DNA from 3 places in the Exiguobacterium sp. KKBO11 genome. Region 1 is predicted to be linked to each of the others. Evidence: riboswitches for the same ligand, from Rfam matches in the RefSeq annotation. Region 1 holds a riboswitch; each other region holds the start of a gene.

Region 1 (8,086 bases):
GATCAATACCCGGCAACGCATCGTATTCAGCAAGAAAGGCAATCGTTGCGCCTGGTCGATCGCTCGATTTCTTCGCGAAGAACGCGGTATCGTGCCCCGCGACGCCGAGTTCTACTGTAAAACCTTCCGCTGTTAGACGCTCCGCATGGAGCCGCGAAGCAAAGAATTCCTCGTTCCCGATTTCCGGCGTTGCATGAATCCGATGACTTGTCTCAAGATACGATTCCCGTTTTTGTTCGATGTCCTGTTCAATCGTCTCTACCCATGTCGTGCGTACTGGTGTCGTCATACTGTCCACTCTCCTTTTGAAATTATTCGCCGATATCGCTCAGTGGAACGAACGTCGGGATCGTACTGCCTTTATATTCTTTTTTGATGAAGGCCGCGACATCTTTTTGTTGATACAGCGATGCGATTTTTTTCAGTTCTTTTTTGTTCTTGTCTTCCGTCCGTGTCGCGATGATGTTGATGTATGGTTTTGCTGTCTCGTTCTCATGGACGATCGAGTCCTTGATCGGGTTGAAGCCAGCGTCAACGGCAATGCCATTGTTGATGATTGATGCCGCGACGTCCGGTAAGACGCGTGGCGTTTGCCCGGCGACGATCGGAACGATTTTCAGCTTTTTCGGATTCTCGACGATCTTATCGACCGAACCGTTGCCATCGAAGTCGTCCGGTAGCTTGATCAGACCTGCTTCTTGCAGTAACAAGAGGGCACGTCCCATGTTCGTCGCTTCGTTCGGAACAGCGATTTTTCCGCCATTTGGAATGTCTTTGACATCCTTGTATTTATCTGAGTAGATCCCCATCGGTGCGATGACAGTCGTCGCAATCGGCGATAGCTTCAAGTTATGTTCTTTCTTGAAAGCGTTGAAGTAGGAAATCGTCTGGAAAGCATTGGCGTCGATCTCACCCTCAGCCAGTGCCATGTTCGGCTGGACATAATCGGAGAACTTGACGAGCTCGATTTTGATGCCTTCCTTCTCTGCTTTTTTCGCGACATAATCCCAAACTTGTGTGTCGGAACCGCTGACACCGAGCTTGATCGTCTTTTCGTCTTCTCCTGATGCTGCGCACCCGGCAAATAAAATCGTCGTGAGTGTTGCTCCAATTGCTACTGCTTTTTTCATGGCTGAATCGCTCCCTTGATTAATGTCTTCTAATTTTTCGTGCGACGATGTTGCCTGTCGTCTGTAAGCCTTGGACTAAGATGACGAGAATCCCGACCGTGATGATCATGACTTTCGTGTCGAATCGTTGATAACCATAGGTGATCGCTAAGTCACCGAGACCACCGCCTCCAATCGCACCTGCCATCGCTGACGCCCCGATCAAGCCGACCGTCGCGATCGTTAAGTTCAGGATGAGTGAACCGAGTGCTTCCGGCAGAAGGAAGCGGAAAATCGTTTGAAACGGTGTCGCGCCCATCGCTTCTGCTGCTTCAAGAACGCCTTTATCGACTTCGAGTAAAGAACTCTCAATCAGACGCGCCATGTACGGTGCAGCGTAAAAGACGAGCGGAACGATTGCGGCTTCGGTTCCGATTGATGTCTGAACGATCAAGCGTGTCAATGGGATGATCGCGACGAGTAAGATGATGAACGGAATCGAGCGAAAAATATTGACGATACTGTTGAAGAACGTGAACAGCGGGACATTTTCAAGCAATGCTCCTTTTCGCGTGACGACAAGCAGGATCCCGAGTGGTAAGCCGATCAATGTCGAGAATAAGAGCGAAACGGATACCATCGTCATCGTCTGTAAAAATGCTGTCCAGATATCACTGTAATTAACTAGCATGGGCAAGTACCTCCTCGACCGTCACCTGTGCCTGATCGATGTAGTGTAACGCTCGTTTTACTTCAGCCGGCTCACCGATCAGTTCAACGAGCAGAGTGCCAAACGGTGTCTCCTGCAACTCCGTGATGCTACCGTGCAAGATGTTGACATCGACGTCAAAGCGTTTCGCAACTTGCGATAAGAGCGGCTGCCCGGTGTGATGTCCGAGGAAATGAATCTTATAGATCGGATTCGCATTCCGGGACTCGATCAACTGGCGAATCGATGCTGGAATCTCGTCGTGCATGACGGAGCGGACGAAGTTCTGTGCTGTCTCGGTCTGCGGGTTTGAAAAGACATCAAAGACCGTTCCTGACTCGATCAGTTTCCCAGCTTCGATGACGGCGACGCGGTCGCAAATCTCCCGAATGACGCCCATCTCGTGGGTGATCAAGAGAATCGTGATCCCGTACTCCGCATTGATCCGTTTTAATAACTGGAGAATATGATGTGTCGTTTGGGGATCGAGTGCTGACGTCGCTTCGTCACATAAGAGGACGGAAGGTTGCGTCGCGAGTGCCCGGGCGATACCAACGCGCTGTTTCTGCCCACCCGACAATTGATCCGGATAATGATCCGCCTTGTCCGCGAGATCGACGAATTCGAGTAACTCCGTCACCCGGCGGCGAATTTCGTCTTTCTTGACGCCTGCGAGAACGAGTGGTTTCGCGACATTCGTAAAGACCGTGTTCGCATTCAATAGATTGAAGTGCTGAAAGATCATCCCGATCCGTTGTTTTGCTTGGCGCAATTTTTTCGGAGACAGTTGCGTTAAATCTTCCCCATCAACCGTCACCGTTCCTGACGTCGGTCGTTCTAACAGATTGACGCAGCGGAGCAGTGAACTTTTTCCGGCACCGCTAAAGCCGATGACACCAAAGATTTCGCCTTTTTCGATTGTCAGGTCGACACCGTCAAGCGCTGCGATCGTCTGATCTTTCGTGACGTACGTTTTTTTGACTTGATGAAATGCAATCATTCCGTTTTCCCCCTTCATTCAACAAAAAAGGTCCCTTCTTGAGAAACAAGAAGAGACCTGGATCCGCACAGTGGCAGAATCCACTCCACTCATCTCTCAGACATCTGTCTGATGGAATTGGCACAGTGCTCATAATGAGTCTGTTGCCGAGGTTTCGTAGGGCCAGTCCCTCCACCTCTCTGGATAAGTATTGCGGTATGAAATTCGTATGTGTGTTGTTGCGTTGTTGCTTATGTCGTAAAACTAATTTTTACATTACGGGTCGAAACTTTAAAAGTCAACCAACTTTGCAAAAATAATCCATTTGGCGCATATCGATGGATGAACAAGTTATGAGTTAGCTTACTCAACGGATCATGATTCGTCAAGAAAGATTTGACAAGTCATTTTTGGTCGTGCTACCATCGTTTCAATGATTATTCCGACAATTCCAATATGATATTTATCAAGAGTGAACGAGAGACCTGGCTCTATGACTTCACGGCAACCTGCAATCTGTAAGGTGCTCCGACCAGCAAAGCGCGGCTTTGGATGATACGGTGAAAAACTCGTGGGCGTCCAAGCAGTGACGTCGACGAGTTTTTTTCATGAATGGAGGAAAAATAGTAATGATGAACTATCCTGTATTGACTGGTGCTGAAGCGTTTTATTTTCAAGGTGGACCGATCGGTATTCTAATCTGTCATGGTTTTAATGCCACTCCGCAAAGTGTCCGCGACGTCGGTGAGGCATTCGCTGCTGAAGGTTTTACCGTCTATGCCCCGCGCTTACGCGGACATGGAACGAACGTCCGCGAGTTTGAACAATCGACTGCTCGATGTTGGAAGCAAAGCCTGCAAGACGGCTATGAACGTTTACAAGAAACATGCGATCAAGTCTTCGTCATCGGTCAATCGATGGGTGCGACGCTTGCACTGTCACTCGCCGCTGACGGCATTCCGTTCGCCGGCATCATTACGATCAATGCCGCACTTTCCGTTCCATCCTATGAAGCACTTTCGTTCGAGGACGGTCCAGAGTACTTACCGGAAGGGGCACCGGACATCAAACGGTCTGCTTTCGAAATCATCTATGACCTCGTTCCAAGTCGTTGTGCGTTCGAACTCGTCCGTCTGATGGATGAAACGAAAGGACGCTTAGGATCAATCCTTCTGCCGACATTAATTCTCTACTCGGCGACCGATCACGTCGTCCCGCCGTCGAGCTCGGATTATCTGCATCAGCACATCGGAACGAATGATAAACGAAGCTACTGTTTGCTGAACTCGTACCACGTCGCGACCCTCGATCATGATCAGGATTTGATCGTTCGTGAGACGATCCGCTTTATCGAACGCTCAAGCCGGTTCTCACAGGAAACGGGATAATAAAAAAACAGCTATTCACTTAGAAGCGAATAGCTGCTACATCAAAGGACGACCGCGATCGGTTCGTCTTTTTTTAATTTTCTTGGTGCTGCACCGACTGGAGCGGCTTCGGTTTTCCAGGCACCTCATGGCAATGGCGGCATCGTGGCTCATACGATTCTGAAGCGCCTACTAGGATGATCGGATCATCGTAATTCGCTGGTTTTCCATCAATCAACCGTTGTGTCCGGGAAGCCGGATCCCCACACGAAAGACAGATGGCTTGTAGCTTCGTCACGAATTCTGCGCGCGCCAGTAATTCCGGCATCTTGCCGAATGGCTCTGCCCGGAAATCTTGATCAAGACCTGCACAAATGACGCGTTTTCCGTCTTGTGCGAGTGCTTCGATGACTTGTACGATCTCATCATCAAAGAATTGAACTTCATCGATTCCGACGATTTGTGTTTCTTCTGCTACTGCTGCGTAGAGATCACGACTCGTCGCCATTGGAATCGCCACGACGGAGTTGCCGATATGAGAGACGACATGCTCTTCATGGTACCGGTCGTCGATTGCCGGCTTGAATACTTGAACGGGCAGTTTGCCGTACTGCGCCCGTCTGACACGACGAATCAACTCTTCCGATTTCCCGGAAAACATACTGCCACAAATTACTTCGATCCAGCCGTACTGATTTATTACATGCATCATCGTCCGACACCGTCCTCTAAAAATAGTCACTTTAACGAGTATAGCCCGAAACGGTATCGAGAAAAAGGGTTGACTTCCGGAAATCAAAATTCATTTTTTCTTTACCTAGAATTTTTGTCCTTTCATTCCAACCGTCCCCTATTTCCTGTACACTGAAGAAGAAGACTCTCACGAAAGAAGGTGTCCCCGATTCATCATCTCTTACATGACATCCTGCACCAATATGGTGCCCTTGGTCTCTCCGTCCTTCTCGCAGGTGGTATCGTGGGATTGCCGGTTCCTGATGAGACCCTGCTCGTCCTGTCCGGTTTTTGGATGCATCAAGGCAATCTACCACTCGTCGGTACGATTCTCGCCGCTTACGCCGGCAGTTGTATCGGGATGACGATCAGCTATTTACTCGGATTAAAACTCGGTATGCCACTACTACACCGCGTCGGACCGAAAATGCGTATCGCAGAAAAACATATTCTTTCCGCTGAAGCCGGATTTCGTCGTTACGGAAAATCGGTCCTAATCATCGGTTACTACATACCTGGTCTCCGCCAACTCTCTGCCTTTTTTGCAGGTGTCTCGAAAATGCCGTTTCGCGTGTTTGCGAGTTATGCGTATACAGGTGCGTTGATTTGGATCAGCGTGTTCTTAGGCGCCGGCTACTTTGTCGGTCGTCATCTCTCGTTCCACAAAGTCGTGGACTATATCTTGGCACATCCGGAAGTCATGCCGTATTTAATCGGGATTGCCGGTGGAATCGCCTTCTCCTTCGTCTTGAAGACGTATCTCGCGTATCGTTCACAATTCAGTCTATACAAAAACAGCCTGCTTCCATAATGGAGGCAGGCTGTTTTTTTAAGAACCGGCAAGTGATTACTTGCGGCCGTATTTTTTGTTGAAGCGATCGACACGACCATCTGCCGCGTTGAACTTTTGACGACCTGTGTAGAATGGGTGCGAGTCTGAAGACACATCCACACGGATGAGTGGGTACTCGTTACCATCTTCCCAAGTGATCGTTTCGTTCGAAGAACGAGTAGAACCGCTTAAGAATTTGTACTCAGTCGTTGAATCCATAAATACTACTTTGTTGTAGTTAGGGTGAATTCCTTGTTTCATGGTTGATTTCTCTCCTTCCGCCCTGGTTCATTTGCTGAGCCAGAGTAAGTTACCTTCCTATACTAAACGATTTTTTTGCGCGTCGCAATAGTTATTTTTCCGTCGTCGTTTCCTTCTTGACGGTACGTGGTTTAGCCGGTGCGCGTCGGACCGCCTTCTTCTTTTCCTTCTCGAGTTCGACGAAAAATTCCTCATTATTTTTCGTATCGCGAATCTTCCGTAGGAACGTATCGACGAATTCGTTCGACTCGTTCATCGTCCGGCGAATCGTCCAAAGTGCATCGAGTTGCTCTTTCGGAAGCAAGAGTTCTTCCTTCCGTGTACCGGACTTCCGAATGTCGATCGCTGGGAAGATCCGACGCTCTGACAGCTTACGATCAAGATGCAACTCCATGTTGCCCGTCCCTTTGAATTCCTCATAGATGACGTCATCCATGCGCGATCCTGTCTCAACGAGAGCTGTCGCAAGAATCGTCAAACTACCACCGTGTTCGATGTTTCGCGCTGCCCCAAAGAAGCGTTTTGGTTTATGGAACGCAGCCGGGTCAATCCCCCCTGAGAGCGTCCGACCGCTTTGCGGTACCGTTAAGTTATAGGCCCGTGTTAGACGTGTGATCGAATCCATCAGGATGACGACATCCTTCTTGTGTTCGACGAGTCGCATCGCCCGCTCGAGGACAAGCTCAGAAATCCGGACGTGGTTGTCTGGTGTTTCGTCAAACGTCGAGCTGACAACGTCTGCTCCCGGAACCGAGCGCTCAATATCTGTTACTTCCTCAGGACGCTCATCAATCAAGAGAATGATCAGTTCGACATCCGGATGATTCTCCTGAATCGAGTTTGCGATTTCTTTGAGGAGTGATGTCTTCCCTGCTTTTGGCGGTGCGACGATCAAACCACGTTGACCAAACCCAACCGGTGCGATCATATCCATGACACGCACAGATAGATGGCGTGGTTCTGTCTCAAGTCGCATTAGACGATCCGGATAGATCGGTGTCAGTGCCGGGAAAAATAAACGGTTACGGGCAGTATCTGGTGCTTCACCGTTGACGGCTTCCACGCTAAGTAATCCTTGGAACCGTTCGTTTTCCTTCGGTGGACGGACTTTACCTGTGACGACATCACCATTACGTAGATTAAAGCGTCGGATTTGAGATGCTGCGATATAAATATCTTCAGAGGATTGGGAATAATTGATAGGACGAAGGAAGCCAAAGCCACCATCGTTTTGCATTTGTGGGTTGCCAGGGATGACTTCGAGTACCCCTTCGAGGAAATAAAGACCAGTCGATTCAGCCTGTGCTTTTAAAATCTTGAACATCAACTCGCGTTTACGGGCTTCCCGGTATTGTGGGACATTCTTCGTCTTTGCGATTTCATAGAGTTCTTTTAATGTCAGTTGGCTCAATTGAGCCAGTGTATAGGAACGTTCTGGTTTATCTTTTTTATCAGTTGTTGGCATGTTCTTCACCTATTCTTTATAAATTCAACTGCATTCAGCATACTTCCATACATACATCAGGAGGTATGTAATTTTATTCGTGAACTAAAGGTATCATATTTTTTTGAATTCGTCGTTAACAATCCTCTGCGTTTCTTACTTTGTAATATTCAAGGATATTATTTCAGTTATGTTACAAAAGCATCTGTTTTGTCTTCTAACTGAAAAAACGTTTTCAAGTGTGCTCGTGCTAAGATATTCCTGCAGACAAAATTCTTACACAGTTGTAAGGTAGACTGCTTAATCACACACTTAATGATTTCATCATATAACTTACGGACGCAACACACTACATTTAAACGGAGGAATTCTTAACATGAAACGTTTTCTAGCATCGATCGCGACGGCAGCCTTAGTGGTTTCAGGTTTTACATCAGTGGGTACAGGTAAAGTTGAAGCAGCGACAGTCACGAAAGTCAAGATCACGGACAACGGTCTTCGTGTTCGGACAGCACCTTCTACGAAAGCAAGCATCGTCGGGAAAGTCAACGCTGGTCAAGTCTTTACATACAAAGGCAAATCAGGCAGCTGGACAAAAATCTCATACGGCGGTAAAACACGCTATGTCTACTCACAGTACACAAAGACATACA
Region 2 (8,086 bases), on a different contig from region 1:
AGATATCGTGGACGTCCGCATTCGTAGCACTCTCGACGGTCAATACGTTCGTTGCATTTACCCGTGACGTTTTCGCAACAGACGTAAGCTGACGCCCGAGCATTTGCTCAACGACAGCTTCCTTCGTGATGTCTGTCAAAAGATATCGTGAGATGAGTTGACCGTCGCGCATGACCGAGATGGAGTCGCAAATCTCATATAGTTCCTGTAAACGATGCGAGATGAAGATGATCCCAAGCCCTCGTTCGGCTAAACGACGCACGACTGAAAAGAGATGGCTTGTTTCCGCCTGACTGAGAGGTGCCGTTGGTTCATCTAAAATCAAAAAACGGCGTTCTTGGACGAGGGCGCGAGCAATCAGTACGAGTTGCTTTTCAGCAAGCCGCAACTCCTCGACACGTGTCTTGACGGAAATATCCGCCTGTAATGTCGCTAACGCTTCCTTGGCACGCTGTATGTAACGGCGTTGGGATACGAAGCCAGTCATCGTTCCGTCCGTCAACAGATCGAGACAGATATTCTCAGCGACCGTCAAATACGGGACAAGCGCCACATCGACCTCTTGTTGGACGAGGTCGATTCCAATCTGTTTCGCATCACGTGGTGACGTGATGGACAACTCCTTCCCGTCGAGACGGATCGTTCCTTCGTCCGCCGTTTCCGCTCCGGATAAGACTTTCATCAACGTCGACTTACCGGCACCATTCGCACCGACAAGCGCATGGATTTCACCGGATTTCACTTCAAACGAGACTTGTTTTAAGGCTTGCACTCCTGGAAACGCCAGTGAAATCCCAGTCATCTTCAAGTGATGATTGGTAGACGTCATTGTTTTTTATGGACGTCACGCAACCGGTCCATCCACGGTTCATTGAATTTGTCCGATGTACTCCATCCTTTGATGATCGTATCGAGATTGTACATCGTCGTATCCTGCTTCAACGCCTTCTGCTCCACGAGTTTCGCGTCGAGATCAAAGCTATCCGGTGTCTTCTCGCCAGCGATTTTCTTAGCCAGTAATCGCATGTCCGTTTGTCCAATCAAGAATGGATCCACCGCACTCGTCGAGACCCAGTTACTGCCTTTTTCACGCATCAGGTTGATATCCTGATTCGAGACATCGATCGAGATTAGCGGGATTTCTTGACGTTTATTATCCTTGAGCGATTTGTAAGCCCCTTTTGCGACTTCGTCCCACGCTCCCCAAACCGCATCAATGCTTCCTTTCGGATATTTCGCGAGAATCGCATTCATCTTCGTTGCGATATCCCCTTGGACATCTTGGAAGTTTGTCGGTCCAACCGTCTCAAGCGTTTTGATCTTACCGTCTGCTTCGTACGTCTTATAGATTTCCTGACGACGATCGAGCGGGGCAAAACCTGGTCCGAACCAAAGTTTGATGACACGGACCGGCTTTTTGTCCGTCACCTTCGTCACTTCATCAAGCGATAGCTTCGCGAGTTGATGATCGTTTTGGAATGTTTCCGTCACACCTTTTAACGCCGTTCCTTTTTTCTTCGTGACCGTATCGAACGTCACGACCTTCAGCCCTTTGTCGACCGCTGGTTTAATCATGTCATAGGCGTAGTCTTCCTTACCATGCGAGATGATGAGCCCATCATAATCTTGCTGAATCGCTTGCGCGACCAGCTCCTTGAACTTGACGTCGTTACCTTCCGAAATGAACGTGCTGACTTTAAAGCCAAGCGCTTCGCCTTCACTTCGTGCGCCATCAAGGAATTGTTTCGTATGGTCGTCCGATGCTAGGTTGCGGATGACGGCGATCTTGACGTCCGATTGAACCCCTTTTGGTACATCCTTGACGACCTTCGTCGTCGTGGCTTCTCCATTCGCACAAGCCGCTAGTAACAGTGCCGGTGCTAGGACGGCGTAAGCTAGTTTTTTCATGACATATCTCCTTATCCGAGGGGTTGAAGCCCTGTTAATTGTTCAATCGTTTCTTCATTCGGTTGCGTGATGACACCAAGTTCGGTAATGATGCCCGTGATCAATGTGTGTGGTGTGACATCAAACGCCGGGTTGAAGACAGCGACGCCTTCCGGTGCTGTCGCGACACCTTGGACAGTCGTCACTTCCTGCGGATCACGTTCTTCGATTTCGATCGCGTCTCCGGAAACGAGCGAGAAGTCGAACGTCGAGAGCGGTGCTGCGACGTAAAACGGAATACCAAAAGCTTGCGCGAGCAATGCCAATTGGAACGTCCCGATTTTATTCGCGGTATCTCCGTTTCGTGTAATGCGGTCGGCACCGACGATGATCGCATCGATCTGTTTTTCTTTCAGCGTATGGGCGACCATGTTGTCCGTAATTAACGTGACATCGATGCCGGCACGTTGCAGCTCCCATGTCGTCAATCGTGCTCCCTGCAGTAACGGTCGCGTCTCACTCGCAAAAACGGATAATTCGATGCCGCGTTCTTTTGCGATGTAGAACGGCGCAAGTGCCGTTCCATAAGCAGCGGTCGCAATCGATCCAGCATTACAAATCGTTAGGATCCGGTCGCCTGACTGGAACAATTCCAGTGCATGAATCCCGATTTGACGTGACGTCTGCGCATCCTGGTCGTATAAGGCGACCGCCCGTTTTTCCAACCGTTCGCGAATCTCTTCTACCGACGTCCCGTCTTGAATGATTGGATTCAATTGATCGAGGACATTTCGCAAGTTGACGGCCGTCGGTCGTGTCGCGAGTAACGTCGCCGATGTCTCAAGCAAGGCTTGCTTGTAGACCGGAAGCGCCGCTTCAAAGCGGTACGCTTCTTGAACGAGTACGAATCCCCCGAATAAGCTGATCGCAGGTGCGCCCCGGACACGTAGTTGTTTAATCGCCTCAACCGCTTGCGCGAGATCAGCAATGACTTCATAGTGCTCTTCTTGCGGTAGACGTGTCTGATCGAGAATCGTCAAGACACGATCTTCGTAACGGATACTTTGAACGAATGTAGTCATCGGCTGAGTTCCTCCGTTACGTCAAAGTTTCGTAAATCATCGAATGTCCGGCATTCTGTACGGCGTTTGATTAACGCCGCTCCTAGACGAAGAGCGTGACGTTTCCGCTCTAAGCGTTCCGTCGTTGAATCGATTGATTCTAAATCAGCGACCGGTGCAAGACCAATCGTCCGCCGAATCAATTCGCAACCGGCAAAGCCAAGGGCATCCTGCAAGATCGTGCTCAGTACATCATCGACGAGTCCTGATGCCTGGAACGGTTCGACGGCTTCCCGTTCCCATAAGGCACGGAACGTTGAAGCGAACGTCAGCCAGAACGTATCGATGTCGCGAATCCGGGCATCACGAAGTGCTGAATAATCGGGGTATGCTGCAAAGAATAAGTGGGCGATGAACTGTCCGACATCGAATCCGAATGGACCATAAAAGGCGAATTCTGGATCGATGACTTTCGTTTCCGTCGCCGAGGCGAAGATGCTTCCTGTATGTAGATCGCCGTGCAGCAATGCATCTCCTTTCGTGATGAAGAGCGCTTCGAGTTTTGCGACTTCGCGTTTTAACTCATCGTCTGCCCATAGACGTGCCACCTCTTCTTCGAGTCCGGCTTCAATCTCGTTCGTCTCCGCGTCATGAAACGGATCCGTGAAGATTAATTTTTCCGTGATGTCGCACAAGTCTGGATTGTAGTACGTTCGGGCGACACGTTTCTTTTCAACCGGACCAAGCGCAAAGTCCGATGTATGGAATAACGTCCGAGCGAGATAAGAACCGATATGTTCCGCAAGCAACGGATACTGTTCACCTGCGAGTAAACCGCTTCGAACGATCGTCAGATGTGAAAGATCTTCCATGACCGTATACGCCTCTTCATGACTAGCATGAAAGACACGCGGTACGAACGGCACGGCATGCCGTGCGAATTCACGGAGTGCGGATTGCTCGATCCACGCTCGTTCGAGCGATAACGGCCAGCTCTCCCCGACGACCTTCGCATATGGTAATGCTTGTTTTAGAATCAATCGATGTTCACCCTCTCGAATTCGGAAAACGAGGTTGAGGTTCCCGTCGCCAATCTCTTCTGCTTCGACGGCTCCATCGCCGATCAGTCCTAGTGTCCGAACACGATCAATCGCGTCCTGTTCTGTAAATGCTTTATATGTCATCTCAGTTTCCCCCTATGTGATACACGAAAAAGCGCCTCTTTTCGTCATCGAAAAGAGGCGCAGAAAAGTCACTGCGTCCTCTTATCTCTCAGACAAAACGTCTGTTGGATGTAGCACCGTGCCCAGTGGTCGGTTGCTGCGGCGTCATCGGGCCAATTCCCTCTGCCAACTCGCGATAAGAGTCGTATGTAGTTGTCGTGTGTGATATTGATTTGAATCTTACGCAATCGACTTCCTCGCTGTCAAATCGAAATCAAGCAGAAACGGATATCATTTTTATGCCATCTATAGAAAGAGTATTTTCAAAAAAATAAATTTTCTAAAAATAGTTTGACAAGTGGCGATTCTCATGTAAAAATTGCAATTAGATTTCACAATTTCATCCAATTCTTATCAAGAGCAGACGGAGGGACAAGCCCTACGATGTCGCAGCAACCGACCTTTTGGCACGGTGCTAATTCTTGCAGCTACTAAGCTGACAGATAAGAGTCCACGTTCGAATCATTCATGGTCTCTTGTCGCTGACGAGAGACCATTTTTTTGTTGAAGGAGGAAAGACATGGCTTATATCACTGCTACTTATCAATTGACTGCCCGTGATCGACTCGAGCAACGCGCTGAACAACTCGCGCTTGGTCTGACAGTCGGTTCTTGGACGGAACTGAATCATCTCGAACAACAACAACTCGCCTCGTTTAAAGGGGAAGTCGTACATACCGAAGAGCGCGATGGCAAAGGATATATCACGATTCGTTATCCGGAACATAACGTATCGCGCGACTTTTCTGCGATTCTGACGACCGTCTTCGGGAAACTCTCACTCGACGGTGAAATCAAATTAACGGAATTGCTACTACCCGATACATTTACGTCGGACTTTCCAGGTGCGAAATTCGGGATCGAAGGGGTCCGTTCCTTGATCGGTGTCGAAGATCGCCCATTATTAATGAGCATCTTCAAAGGAATCATCGGACGCGATTTATCGTTCCTTCGTGATCAACTCGAAGGACAACTCGCTGGTGGGATTGATCTCGTCAAAGACGATGAGATCCTATACGACAATCCGTTGACACCGACGATTGACCGGGCACGGATCGGACGTGAGGTCATCGATGCTCACTTCCAACGGACCGGTAAACGTGCGTTATATGCGATCACACTCAGCGGTCCCGTCTTTACGCTCAAGGATCAAGCCAAGCGATTGATTGATGCTGGAGCGACTGCTTTCTTGCTGAATACCTTCACATACGGACTCGATGTCTTACGCGAACTGGCAAGTGATCCGGAAATCAACGTTCCGCTCTTCAATCATCCGGCATATAGCGGTGCGTTGATCGCTAGCCCGAATCACGGAGTCGCAGCCCCTGTCTTACTCGGCACATTACCGCGTGCTGCTGGAGCAGACTTGACGCTATTCCCGTCTCCTTATGGCAATGTCGCTTTACCAAAGGATGTCGCTCGTGGCATCGCGGTCGAAGCGACCCGTCTCGGGCAGACGAAATCGATCTTCCCGGTTCCTTCAGCCGGTATTCATCCTGGACTCGTCGCTCAACTCGTACGAGACTTCGGGATCGATTCCGTCATCAACGCCGGTGGCGGCGTACATGGTCATCCGCAAGGTGCTGCGGCTGGCGTCATTGCTTTCCGTCAGGCACTCGATGCGGCACTCGCAAATGAATCCCTATCGACGGCAGCATCGCGTCATGAAGAATTACGGATCGCCCTTGACGCTTGGGGGATCAAGTCATGACCGTACGGATTCTTTGTGACTTCGACGGGACGGTGACGACACAGGATAACATCATCGCACTCATGCAGGCATTTGCGCCAGCGAGTGACTTCGAACCGTTGAAACACGGTGTACTCGACCGGACGTTATCGATTCAGAGTGGTGTCGGGCAAATGTTCGCACTTCTGCCGTCTGACGGAAAAACAGCCTATCTTGACTTTTTGTTGGAGCGTGCCGTCATTCGCGACGGATTTTCGGAGTTACTGCAGTACAGTCGTCGTCAAGGCATCGATTTTTCGATCGTCAGCGGTGGAATGGACTTTTTCGTCGAACCAATCTTAGCGCCATTCCTCGACCAAGAACAGATTTACTGTAACGTCGCTGATTTCAGTGGTCCATTCGTCCATATCGATTGGCCAAACGCCTGCGATGCCCATTGTACGAACGGGTGCGGCTGTTGTAAAACGTCCGTTGCCCGGACACTACGTAAAGACGGTGACGTCATCATCGTCATCGGCGACTCGGTGACGGACTTCGAACTCGCAAAACAAGCGGATCGTGTCTATGCCCGTGATTATCTGATCACGTTGTGTGAAGAGAATGATATCGCCTATACACCGTTTGAGACGTTCCACGATATCGTTCATGATTTAACACGAGCGGAGGTGACAACATGACATTCATGCGACGGTATGAAGAACTACGCGCCATCAAACAAGAGCTTGCGGCGCGTGATTGGTTCCCTGGTACGAGTGGCAATCTCGCCATCCGGACATCCGGTGTCCCGGTTGAATTCCTTGTGACAGCAAGCGGAAAAGATAAACGGCAAACGACTCCTGACGACTTCGTTCATGTCGATGCGACCGGTCAATTGATCGGTGAGCAATCCGGGCGTCCTTCCGCCGAGACATTACTCCATGTCGAAGTGTTCAATCGAACGGACGCCGGTTGTTCCCTGCATGTCCATACGATTGCGAACAATGTGATTTCGGAACTCTATGGCGATCAAGGCAGCATCACCTTTTCCGGTCAAGAAATCATCAAGGCACTCGGACACTGGGAAGAGGATGCGACGGTCACGGTACCGATCATTCCGAATCATGCGGACATCCCGACGCTTGCCGCTGCTTTTGCACCGCATGTCACAGCAGACAGTGGTGCCGTCCTGATCCGCAATCACGGGATCACGGTCTGGGCACCGACCGCCTTTGAAGCAAAGAAACACCTCGAAGCCTTCGAGTTTTTATTCAATTACACGTTGACGTTGCAATCATGCCGTCAATCCATTCATTAAAAGGAGGAATCATCTCATGGCAACAGTCTTATTCCAAGAAACAAACACACGGTATACGGATCAAACGGAAGTCGCTGACTTCCTTGCGTCACGCGGCGTTCTTTACGAACAGTGGGACGTTTCGAAACTTCCAGCGCCTCTCGTTGAAAACTTCACACTGACGGATGCAGACAAACAAACGATTCTCGATACGTTTGCTCCAGAAATCAAAGACGTATCAGAACGTCGTGGGTATCAGACAGCTGATATCATCTCACTTTCGGATACGACACCGAACCTTGATGAGTTACTCGTCAACTTCCAGAAAGAACATCATCACACGGATGATGAAGTTCGTTTCATCGTTAGCGGTCATGGCGTCTTCGCGATCAAAGACGAAGAAGTCGGCTACTATAACATCGAACTCAATCCTGGTGATTTGATTTCCGTTCCTGTTAATACACGCCACTACTTTACGCTTCAAGACGATCGTAAAGTAGTTGCTGTTCGGATCTTCGTCACGACAGACGGCTGGGTTCCGATTTACGAGAATGAGACGTCAACGGTCTCTTAAAATCGATAAAAGCGCTGATTTCCTTCATATGAAGGGAATCGGCGCTTTTCTTATCGCACAAACATATCACTACATTGACACGTAACCGATATAATGAAGGAAAAGCGATGAGGAAGTGAGCGTCATGCATATTCGTCCCGTAACGGAACACGACTTACCAGCGATTCTCGCCATCTATAACGAAGGCATTGAAGATCGGATCGCAACGCTTGAGACCGACCAAAAGGACTTATCCTTCATGACCCAGTGGTATGCGGAACGCACCGATCGATATGCCGGTTATGTCGCTGAAGATGACACAGGTGTACTCGGCTTCATTTCCCTCGATCCGTATAATCCGCGTCCTGTCTACGCATCCGTCGGTGAGATTTCGGTTTA
Region 3 (8,086 bases), 390 kb from region 1:
TCACGGATGAACTTCATGAGTGAGATTTCATCGCCTTCTTCACGACGCGAGTTGATCGCTGAACGAAGGAAGTCTGAGTTCGTGACACCACTGATTTCGCTTGGGTACTGCATTGCGAGGAACATACCCGCTTGTGCGCGCTCATCGACTTCCATGTCGAGGACGTCTTCGCCGTCGAGTGTGACTGAACCAGATGTCACTTCGTACGATGGGTGACCCATCAATGCTGATGCGAGTGTTGATTTACCTGTCCCGTTTGGTCCCATGACCGCGTGGATTTCCCCGCCTTTGATTTCCAAGTTGACGCCTTTCAAGATTTCCTTGCCGTCGATCGCGACGTGTAGATCTTCAATCTTCAAGTGTGAAGCCTTCATGTTAGAATCCCTCCATCTATTCATTTCGTGACTGACGATTCAGAACACGAGCGTTACTAATTTAGTATCATTCTAATCTTAAAGAAACATCGCGTATTATTCAAGCGTCATCGCTCGCTGATTTTTCTCAAAATCATGCGTTTTGTTGAGAATCATTCGAAAGTTTCACCGGTTCCTCCAGTTCATCGATCGTCGAAGCCCGATGAATCCGTTGTGACAGTAAGAGCAGTGGTATTCCGAATAATGTCAAGCCCGCTAATATCCCGAAAATCGGTAACGGACGGTCCGCTCCATATAAACTTAACAAATGTCCTCCGGCGATCGGACCGATTGATTGTCCGATCGACGTCAAGCCCATCGCCCCGAAGTAACTGCCCCGTAATTCTGGCTTCGCGAACCGATCGGTTAAGATATCAGTCATCGTGAACATCATGACTTCCCCGCACGTGAAGATGAACATCGCGACGATCATCAACCAGATCGCGTTCGCATTTCCCATGATGAACAATCCGATCGCAACAGTCGCAATCCCGGTCGTGATCGAGACGAGTGGTGACGTCTTGACACCAAACTTCATGATTGGATACTGGACGATCAAGACGGTGATTGCATTGATCGTGATTAAGATCGCATAGAGTGTCTTCCCGCCTTCAAGGAGTGACGTTTCCGTCAAGAACTGTGGCAAGGTCGAGTTGAACTGGCTGTAGCCAAAGACCCCGAAGATGATGCCGGCAAGTGCCAGCGTAAAGGCGATATCCGTCCGCAACAGACGAACCGTTGCTCCGAATGACACCTTTTTCCCACCATGCGTCTCGGTGATTGGATAGCGTTTGAATAAGATACCGATCATCACCCCGTACACGATATAGACGAACGCCGTGATGTAAAACGTCGCGGACGTGTTCCCTGCACTCAGCAGCAAGGCGATTCCCGGTCCGATCGCTGCTGCGATGTTGATCATCGCGTAACGGATATTGAAGACGAACAATCGGTTCGCTTCGTCCGTCGTATCACTGATCAGGGCACGGGCGGACGGTTCAAAAATCGAGCGACAGACCCCGTTCAAGGCACTGAGCGTAAAGAATGCCCAGAATGTCTCGACTTGTGCCAGCGCGATGAAGACGACCGCGAACCCAATCGTTCCGGCAAGCATCATCGTCCGCCGTCCATAACGGTCTGACAAAGTACCACCGATGAAGCTCATGACGAGACTGGCGATCGCCGAAATACTGAGCACCCAGCCGACATCGACCGGATCAAACTTCAGGACGGTCGTCATGTAGATGGCGAAGAACGGCATCGTGATGAACGTTCCGAGACGCGAGAAAAACGTCCCGAACAAGACCCCGAGTGTCAACGGATGCAGTTGACGTATGCGTTGCATATGATTCCCCCTAACCCCTGTTTCAGACAAATGAAAAGCATCCTTCCATTATATAGGAAGGATGCCGGTTTCGGTGAACTTATTTGCTGACTGGAACGACCGCACCTTTGTACTTGTCGAGGATCCAATCTTGGTTTTTCTTCTCGTGCAGAACGTCAAGAAGTGCTGTGACACGCTTGTCTTTCTCATCGCCGTCACGTGTGACGATGATGTTGACGTATGGTGAAGACTCATCTTCTGAAGCGATCGCGTCTTTCAGTGGGTTCAGACCGTTATCGATCGCATAGTTCGTGTTGATGAGGACAGCGTCGCCTTCATTGTTTTTATAAGCTTGCGGAAGAAGTGATGCTTCGATGTTCGTCTTGAACTTGAGTTTCTTCGGGTTCTCTGCGATATCACCGAGTTGTGCATCTGTTGTTTTACCGTCTTTAAGCTTGATCAATCCTTCATTTTGAAGGAACGTCAAGACACGACCGCGTTCCGCGACGTTTGAGCTCGTCAGGATCGTTGCACCGTTTGGTAACTTATCGAGTGATTTGTATTTCTTCGAATAAATACCGAGTGGTTCAACGTGGACGCCACCTGCGTTCGCGAACTTATATGATTTGTTTTCTTTCTCTTGTTGCTCAAGATACGGTACGTGCTGGAAGTAGTTCGCATCGATTTCTTTTGAAGCGAGTGCTTTGTTCGGAAGTACGTAATCTTGGAACTTCTTGATTTCAAGCTTGTAACCTTTTGCTTCGTATTCTTTTTTAACGTGCTCAAGAATCTCAGCGTGCGGTACGTTTGATGCACCAACGACGAGTGTTTTGTCGTCGCTACCTGATCCTGATGATTTTTCGCCACATGCAGCAAGGCTGATTGCTAAGACGGATACAGCAGCAGTACCTACGAATTTTTTCCAAACTTTCATGAATGATTCCTCCAATATGAATAAAATTTGAATTAACGTTTATCGATCGCACGGATCAGCAAATCACCAATGATTTGGATGACGAAGACGATCGCTAAGATTAAGAGTGTCGCAATGACGATGACATCGTTTTGAGAACGCTGGAATCCTTCGATGAAGGCCATGTCCCCAAGTCCACCTCCGCCGACTACTCCGGCCATTGCCGTATAACCGACAAGTGAGACGAGTGTGACCGTGATACCAGAAACGATGGCAGGCAACGCTTCCGGGATTAAGACTTTATAGATGATTTGGAACTTCGTCGCCCCCATCGATTCAGCTGCCTCGATGACACCTTTATCGACTTCACGTAACGCGAGTTCAACCATCCGACCGTAAAATGGTGCAGCACCGAAAATCAGTGCCGGTAATGCTGCCGTTGGTCCGAGGAACGAACCGACGATCGCTGTCGTAAATGGAATCAATAAGATCAGTAAGATGATGAACGGAATCGAACGGAAGACGTTGACGATCAAGCTCAACACTGAATAGAACGCCCGATTCTTGAACAATAACTCTTCGTTTGTCGCATACAATAGTAAACCAATGATCAAACCGAGAACGAATGTCGAAACCCCAGCGATTGCCGTCATATAGACGGTACTGCCTGTCGCTTCCCACACCATGTCCCAATCTAGGTTGTCAAAGAATGAAATCATCGGTGATCCACCTCCACTTCAACATCACTGGCTTGAAGCTTCGTGATGACCGCTTGTGTTGCTTCTGTTTCCCCGATCAACTGAATGAACAGTGTACCGAGTGCCCCTTCCTGCGATTGACCGACGTTTCCGCCGATGATATTGAACAGGACCGGTGAATCCTTCATGACTTCCGCGAGGATCGGGCTTTCCGCTGTCGATCCGACGAACGTCAACTGAACGATTTTTCCGGTTGGGTACCGTTCGCGTAGTTTCGCGAACGTTAACTCGTTCTCTGACGGTGACGTCAATTGTTTGACGAATTCCTTCGTCATCGCTTGCTTCGGATGACGGAAGACTTCTGCGACCGGTCCTTGCTCGACGATTTTACCGGCTTCCATGACGGCGACCCGGTGACAGATTTTTTGAATGACGTGCATCTCGTGTGTGATCAAGACGATCGTTAGTTTCAGTTTTTCATTGATGTCGACGAGTAACTCAAGGATTGAGTCCGTCGTCTTCGGATCGAGTGCACTTGTTGCCTCGTCACATAAGAGAACGTCCGGGTTCGATGCCAGTGCCCGAGCGATACCGACACGTTGTTTTTGACCACCGGATAATTGTGACGGATAAGCTTTTTCGCGTCCGTCCAAACCAACGAGTTGGATCAGTTCCGCTACCCGTTCCTTGCGATGTGCTTTCGGGAAGCCACCTAGCTCGAGTGGGAACATGATGTTCTCTTCAACCGTCCGTGACCATAGTAAGTTGAAGTGTTGGAAGACCATCGAGACATTCTTGCGGACGCCTCGTAATTCTTTTGGTTTCAGTGATGTCATTTCAACACCATCGATTTGGATCGAACCACTCGTTGGTGCTTCGAGCATATTCAGTAATCGGATCAGAGTCGATTTCCCTGCTCCGGAATAACCGATTATTCCAAAAATTTCACCGCGCTCGATTGTCAGATCGACATTCGCGACGGCTTCGACCGCTCCGCGCTTTGAGCGATAAATCTTTCCTACGTCTTGTAAACGAATCACAACTGTCCCTCCTAAAATAAAAAAAGTGCGCGCGTTTTAGAGCAAACGCGCGCACTTTTCAGTACACAAAACCATTTGCTCTCATCTCCCAGACTTTTGTCTGCTGGAATTAGCACCACTTCGGATTAGATCCGCGGTTGCCGGGTTTCATCGGGCCAGTCCCTCCACCACTCTCGATAAGAGTTTCGGTATTAAGTTTGTAGAATATATTCTGAATATTAGCAGGGGTTATTTTTGTTGTCAAACAGTTTTTTCAGAAACTTTTTCGAGGAACGTGAAAGCACGTGTTAAGTCTTCTTTCAAATCTTCCGCGTCTTCAAGTCCAACTGAAATCCGGACGAGACCGTCTGTGATGCCGAGTTCTGCCCGACGCTCTGCTGGGATCGACGCGTGCGTCATCCGTGCCGGCACCGAAATCAGACTCTCGACGGCACCAAGACTTTCAGCAAGTGTGAAGAAGTGTGTCGCCTCGACGAGTTTTTCTGCGTTCGCTGCTGAACCGACATCAAAGCTGATCATCCCACCAAATCCAGTCGCTTGTTTCGCTTGGATGTCGTGACCAGGATGCGATGCAAGTCCTGGGTAGAAAATGTTCGAGACGATGTCTTGCGCTTGTAGGAACGCAACGAGATCATGTGCTGTCTCTTCGATCGCATCCATTCGGATACCGAGTGTACGAAGACCACGGACGAGCAAGAAGCTGTCTTGCGGTCCAAGCACGCCGCCTGTCGAGTTTTGGATGAAGTGCAGCTCTTCGCCGAGCGCATCATCTTTGACGACGACAAGTCCAGCGACGACGTCCGAATGTCCGCCGATGTATTTCGTCGCACTGTGCAAGACGATGTCTGCACCAAGTGCGAGTGGTTGTTGATGATAAGGTGTCGCGAACGTGTTGTCGACGACAAGTTTAAGATCGTGACGTTTGGCGATCGTTGCGATTGCTTCAATGTCCGTTACTTTCAACAACGGGTTCGTCGGTGTTTCGACGTAGACGATCTTCGTGTTGTCTTGGATCGCTGCTTCCGTTGCCGCAAGGTCCGTCGTATCGACGAATGTCACTTGGATATTGAACTTCGGTAAGACGCGTTGCATCAAGCGGAACGTACCACCGTAGACGTCATCTGTCATGACGATGTGGTCGCCAGACTCAAGCAAGTGGAAGACGGCATGGATTGCTGCCATCCCAGAACCGAAGGCAAAACCACGTGCGCCACCTTCGAGATCCGCAATCAATCGTTCGATGCTCGTCCGTGTCGGGTTCGCTGTCCGTGAGTATTCGTATCCGTCCTTGAGTTGACCGATTTTATCCTGCTTGTATGTGCTTGTTTGATAGATCGGAGGTGTGACGGCTCCTGTTGCCCGGTCGACACCTGTTCCTCCATGAATCAATGCTGTCTTCTTACGCATGAGTTTCGTCCACCTTTTCAAAGATTTGTTGGCTTAAGTAGCGTTCGGCACTGTCTGCGAAGACGGTGACGATCGTACTGCCGGGGTGACGCTTTGCGATATCGAGCGCAGCAACGAGCGCTGCACCTGCTGAACTACCGACGAGTAATCCTTCGCGAGCAGCGAGTGTATGAACCGCGTCAAATGCATCGCGGTCAGAAATCGTATGAATCTCGTCGACGAGTTCACGCGGAACGAGACTTGGCCATTTTGCTGTTCCAATGCCTTCTGTCTTATGCGGACCGGCTGGACCACCATTTAAGACGGAGCCTTCCGGTTCGACGATCGCTGCTTTTGTACCGAGACGTTGTTTTAAGAAGTCCGCTGTTCCGGCGAACGTACCACCTGAACCACAACCGGCAACGAACCAGTCGATGTGCGACAAGTCCGCAATCAGCTCAGGACCGAGTGTCCGCTGATACGTGACTGGATTCTCTTCGTTTTCGAATTGTAACGGAACGTAACTGTTCGGAATTTCCTGACCGAGTTCTTTAGCCCGGTCGATAGCCCCTTGCATATCGAGTTCAGTCGGCGTGTTGACGACGGTTGCGCCGAGTGCCCGCATCAACGTCTGTTTTTCTTGACTGAATTTTTCCGGAACGACACAGATGACTTGAAGATCATATTTTTTAGCGGCGAGCGCCAAGCCGATGCCGGTATTCCCGGCTGTCGGCTCGATGATCGTACCGCCTGGTGTCACATGTCCGTTTTCGATTGCTGCATCAACGAGTTGAATGCCAAGGCGGTCTTTGACGCTGCCCCCAGGGTTCATCCATTCGAGCTTCGCCAAAATGCGCGTACCAGCAGGCAAATCGAATGAAGTGATCTCGTAGAGTGGTGTGTTTCCGACGAGGTCGCGGACGTTGTTCGCGATCATCCGAAGACGATGTCCCATTCATCACGACCGGCAAGCATTTTCTCGGCATAGTGCTTCGCTCCTTTGAGGTCATGTGCGCTCGCAAATCCACATTGGACTTCGTTTTGCGCTGGAATCTCTTCTGCTGCGAGGACGTCTTTCAACGTCTTCTCAACGAGTTCGCTCATTTTTTCGACCGAGTCGAAGTTCATCATCGCCATGTAGAAACCTGTTTGGCATCCCATCGGTGAGACATCGATGACATCATCCGAGTAGTTACGGATGTTTTCAGCAAGTAAGTGCTCGAGTGTGTGCATCGCACGCATCGGCATTTGCTCAACGTTTGGTTGTGTGAAACGGATATCGTATTTGACGACTTGGTCGACTTTACCTTCTTTATAACCCGCGACGCGGATATAAGGTGCTTTGACTTTCGTGTGATCCAGGTTAAAGCTTTCGACGTTCATTTTTTGAAGTGCCATGATTTATTCCCCCATTTTCTCGGCTTCTACGAGCCAGACGAAGTGATTGTATTGTATAAATTTAACAGTGAATCCCCGTGATGTAAACAATTCTTCCATGACTGGAATCAACGGGTAGAACTCGCGTTCGAGATCTTCCGCTAACGCGTCGAACCCTTGAGCACGTGCTTCACGAATCGTTTGCAGGCGTGCCTCTTCTGAGACGAACATCGTATCCGCGTAGACGATTTTTCCGTCTGCCGGTAAATGTGATGCCATCAGATCGATTGCTTCTCCCTTTTCCTCATCTGTTAGATGATGAAACGCATACGTAGAAACAAAACTGCGTGCTTCCTTCGCCTCGAACGAGAGGAAGTGACCATCCTGTACATCAAGCGACGGAATCTTTTCCGTCAGGATTGCCCGCATCTCCGGACTTGGTTCAACGGCGAGTACGGCGTCGTGACGTGCCAGAAGACGTTGTGTCAGGTTCCCTGTGCCTGCTCCGAATTCAATGACCGGCGACTGCGCTTTATCCGCTACTGTATCCAAAATCTCATCGTATCGACGAAAAACCTCTTTATACTCCGGATCGTGTCCGGTTACTGTCTCGTCATACGTTGATGCCCATTCTGTGAAAACATCCATAAAACGTACTGTCATGCCTTGTCGTCCTCCATCTCACCAGTTAATTCCGAGTAATCGGATATGAATTAAAGTAATTTTCCTTATTCGCATTGTAGCAAGGAGATTCTATCCTGGCAAGCGACCGGCTCGAAAAACTTCCAGAAAACAAAAAAAAGGCGTTGCCGGCGAACCGACAACACGAATAATGTGGTTAGAAATGCTACGAAGGAAAACCCAGCTCCATTCGGAATTGTTCGCTCTTCCGCGTGGAGGACGGCGCCTGTTCGACATGATCGCCAGCTTACGTT

The links. Region 1 has a riboswitch for S-adenosylmethionine ahead of AYO36_RS00655 (alpha/beta hydrolase). Riboswitches for the same ligand answer to the same signal wherever they lie in the genome.
Region 2: another riboswitch for S-adenosylmethionine. It lies ahead of AYO36_RS12590 (2,3-diketo-5-methylthiopentyl-1-phosphate enolase); the one in region 1 lies ahead of AYO36_RS00655 (alpha/beta hydrolase).
Region 3: another riboswitch for S-adenosylmethionine. It lies ahead of AYO36_RS02515 (methionine ABC transporter ATP-binding protein); the one in region 1 lies ahead of AYO36_RS00655 (alpha/beta hydrolase).

The regions. Positions count from the first base shown of each region.
Region 1 covers NZ_LUCU01000011.1:66,198-74,283, reverse strand. Annotated here, with positions in the region: gene AYO36_RS00675 (M20 family metallopeptidase) at 1-289, opposite strand, end outside; gene AYO36_RS00670 (MetQ/NlpA family ABC transporter substrate-binding protein) at 312-1,130, opposite strand; gene AYO36_RS00665 (methionine ABC transporter permease) at 1,150-1,800, opposite strand; gene AYO36_RS00660 (methionine ABC transporter ATP-binding protein) at 1,790-2,818, opposite strand; SAM riboswitch class I at 2,905-3,008, opposite strand; SAM riboswitch class I at 3,258-3,359, shown strand; gene AYO36_RS00655 (alpha/beta hydrolase) at 3,427-4,185, shown strand; gene AYO36_RS00650 (thymidine kinase) at 4,259-4,873, opposite strand; gene AYO36_RS00645 (DedA family protein) at 5,057-5,707, shown strand; gene AYO36_RS00640 (type B 50S ribosomal protein L31) at 5,744-5,989, opposite strand; gene rho (transcription termination factor Rho) at 6,081-7,454, opposite strand; gene AYO36_RS00630 (C40 family peptidase) at 7,810-8,086, shown strand, end outside.
Region 2 covers NZ_LUCU01000033.1:304,593-312,678, reverse strand. Annotated here, with positions in the region: gene AYO36_RS12610 (sugar ABC transporter ATP-binding protein) at 1-829, opposite strand, end outside; gene AYO36_RS12605 (sugar ABC transporter substrate-binding protein) at 826-1,908, opposite strand; gene mtnA (S-methyl-5-thioribose-1-phosphate isomerase) at 1,920-2,969, opposite strand; gene mtnK (S-methyl-5-thioribose kinase) at 2,966-4,132, opposite strand; SAM riboswitch class I at 4,211-4,314, opposite strand; SAM riboswitch class I at 4,520-4,621, shown strand; gene AYO36_RS12590 (2,3-diketo-5-methylthiopentyl-1-phosphate enolase) at 4,692-5,882, shown strand; gene AYO36_RS12585 (2-hydroxy-3-keto-5-methylthiopentenyl-1-phosphate phosphatase) at 5,879-6,538, shown strand; gene AYO36_RS12580 (methylthioribulose 1-phosphate dehydratase) at 6,535-7,155, shown strand; gene AYO36_RS12575 (1,2-dihydroxy-3-keto-5-methylthiopentene dioxygenase) at 7,172-7,708, shown strand; gene AYO36_RS12570 (arsinothricin resistance N-acetyltransferase ArsN1 family A) at 7,833-8,086, shown strand, end outside.
Region 3 covers NZ_LUCU01000011.1:452,470-460,555, reverse strand. Annotated here, with positions in the region: gene sufC (Fe-S cluster assembly ATPase SufC) at 1-374, opposite strand, end outside; gene AYO36_RS02530 (MDR family MFS transporter) at 508-1,758, opposite strand; gene AYO36_RS02525 (MetQ/NlpA family ABC transporter substrate-binding protein) at 1,838-2,671, opposite strand; gene AYO36_RS02520 (methionine ABC transporter permease) at 2,704-3,369, opposite strand; gene AYO36_RS02515 (methionine ABC transporter ATP-binding protein) at 3,366-4,388, opposite strand; SAM riboswitch class I at 4,467-4,571, opposite strand; gene AYO36_RS02510 (bifunctional cystathionine gamma-lyase/homocysteine desulfhydrase) at 4,629-5,795, opposite strand; gene AYO36_RS02505 (PLP-dependent cysteine synthase family protein) at 5,788-6,711, opposite strand; gene AYO36_RS02500 (S-ribosylhomocysteine lyase) at 6,708-7,172, opposite strand; gene AYO36_RS02495 (class I SAM-dependent methyltransferase) at 7,176-7,814, opposite strand.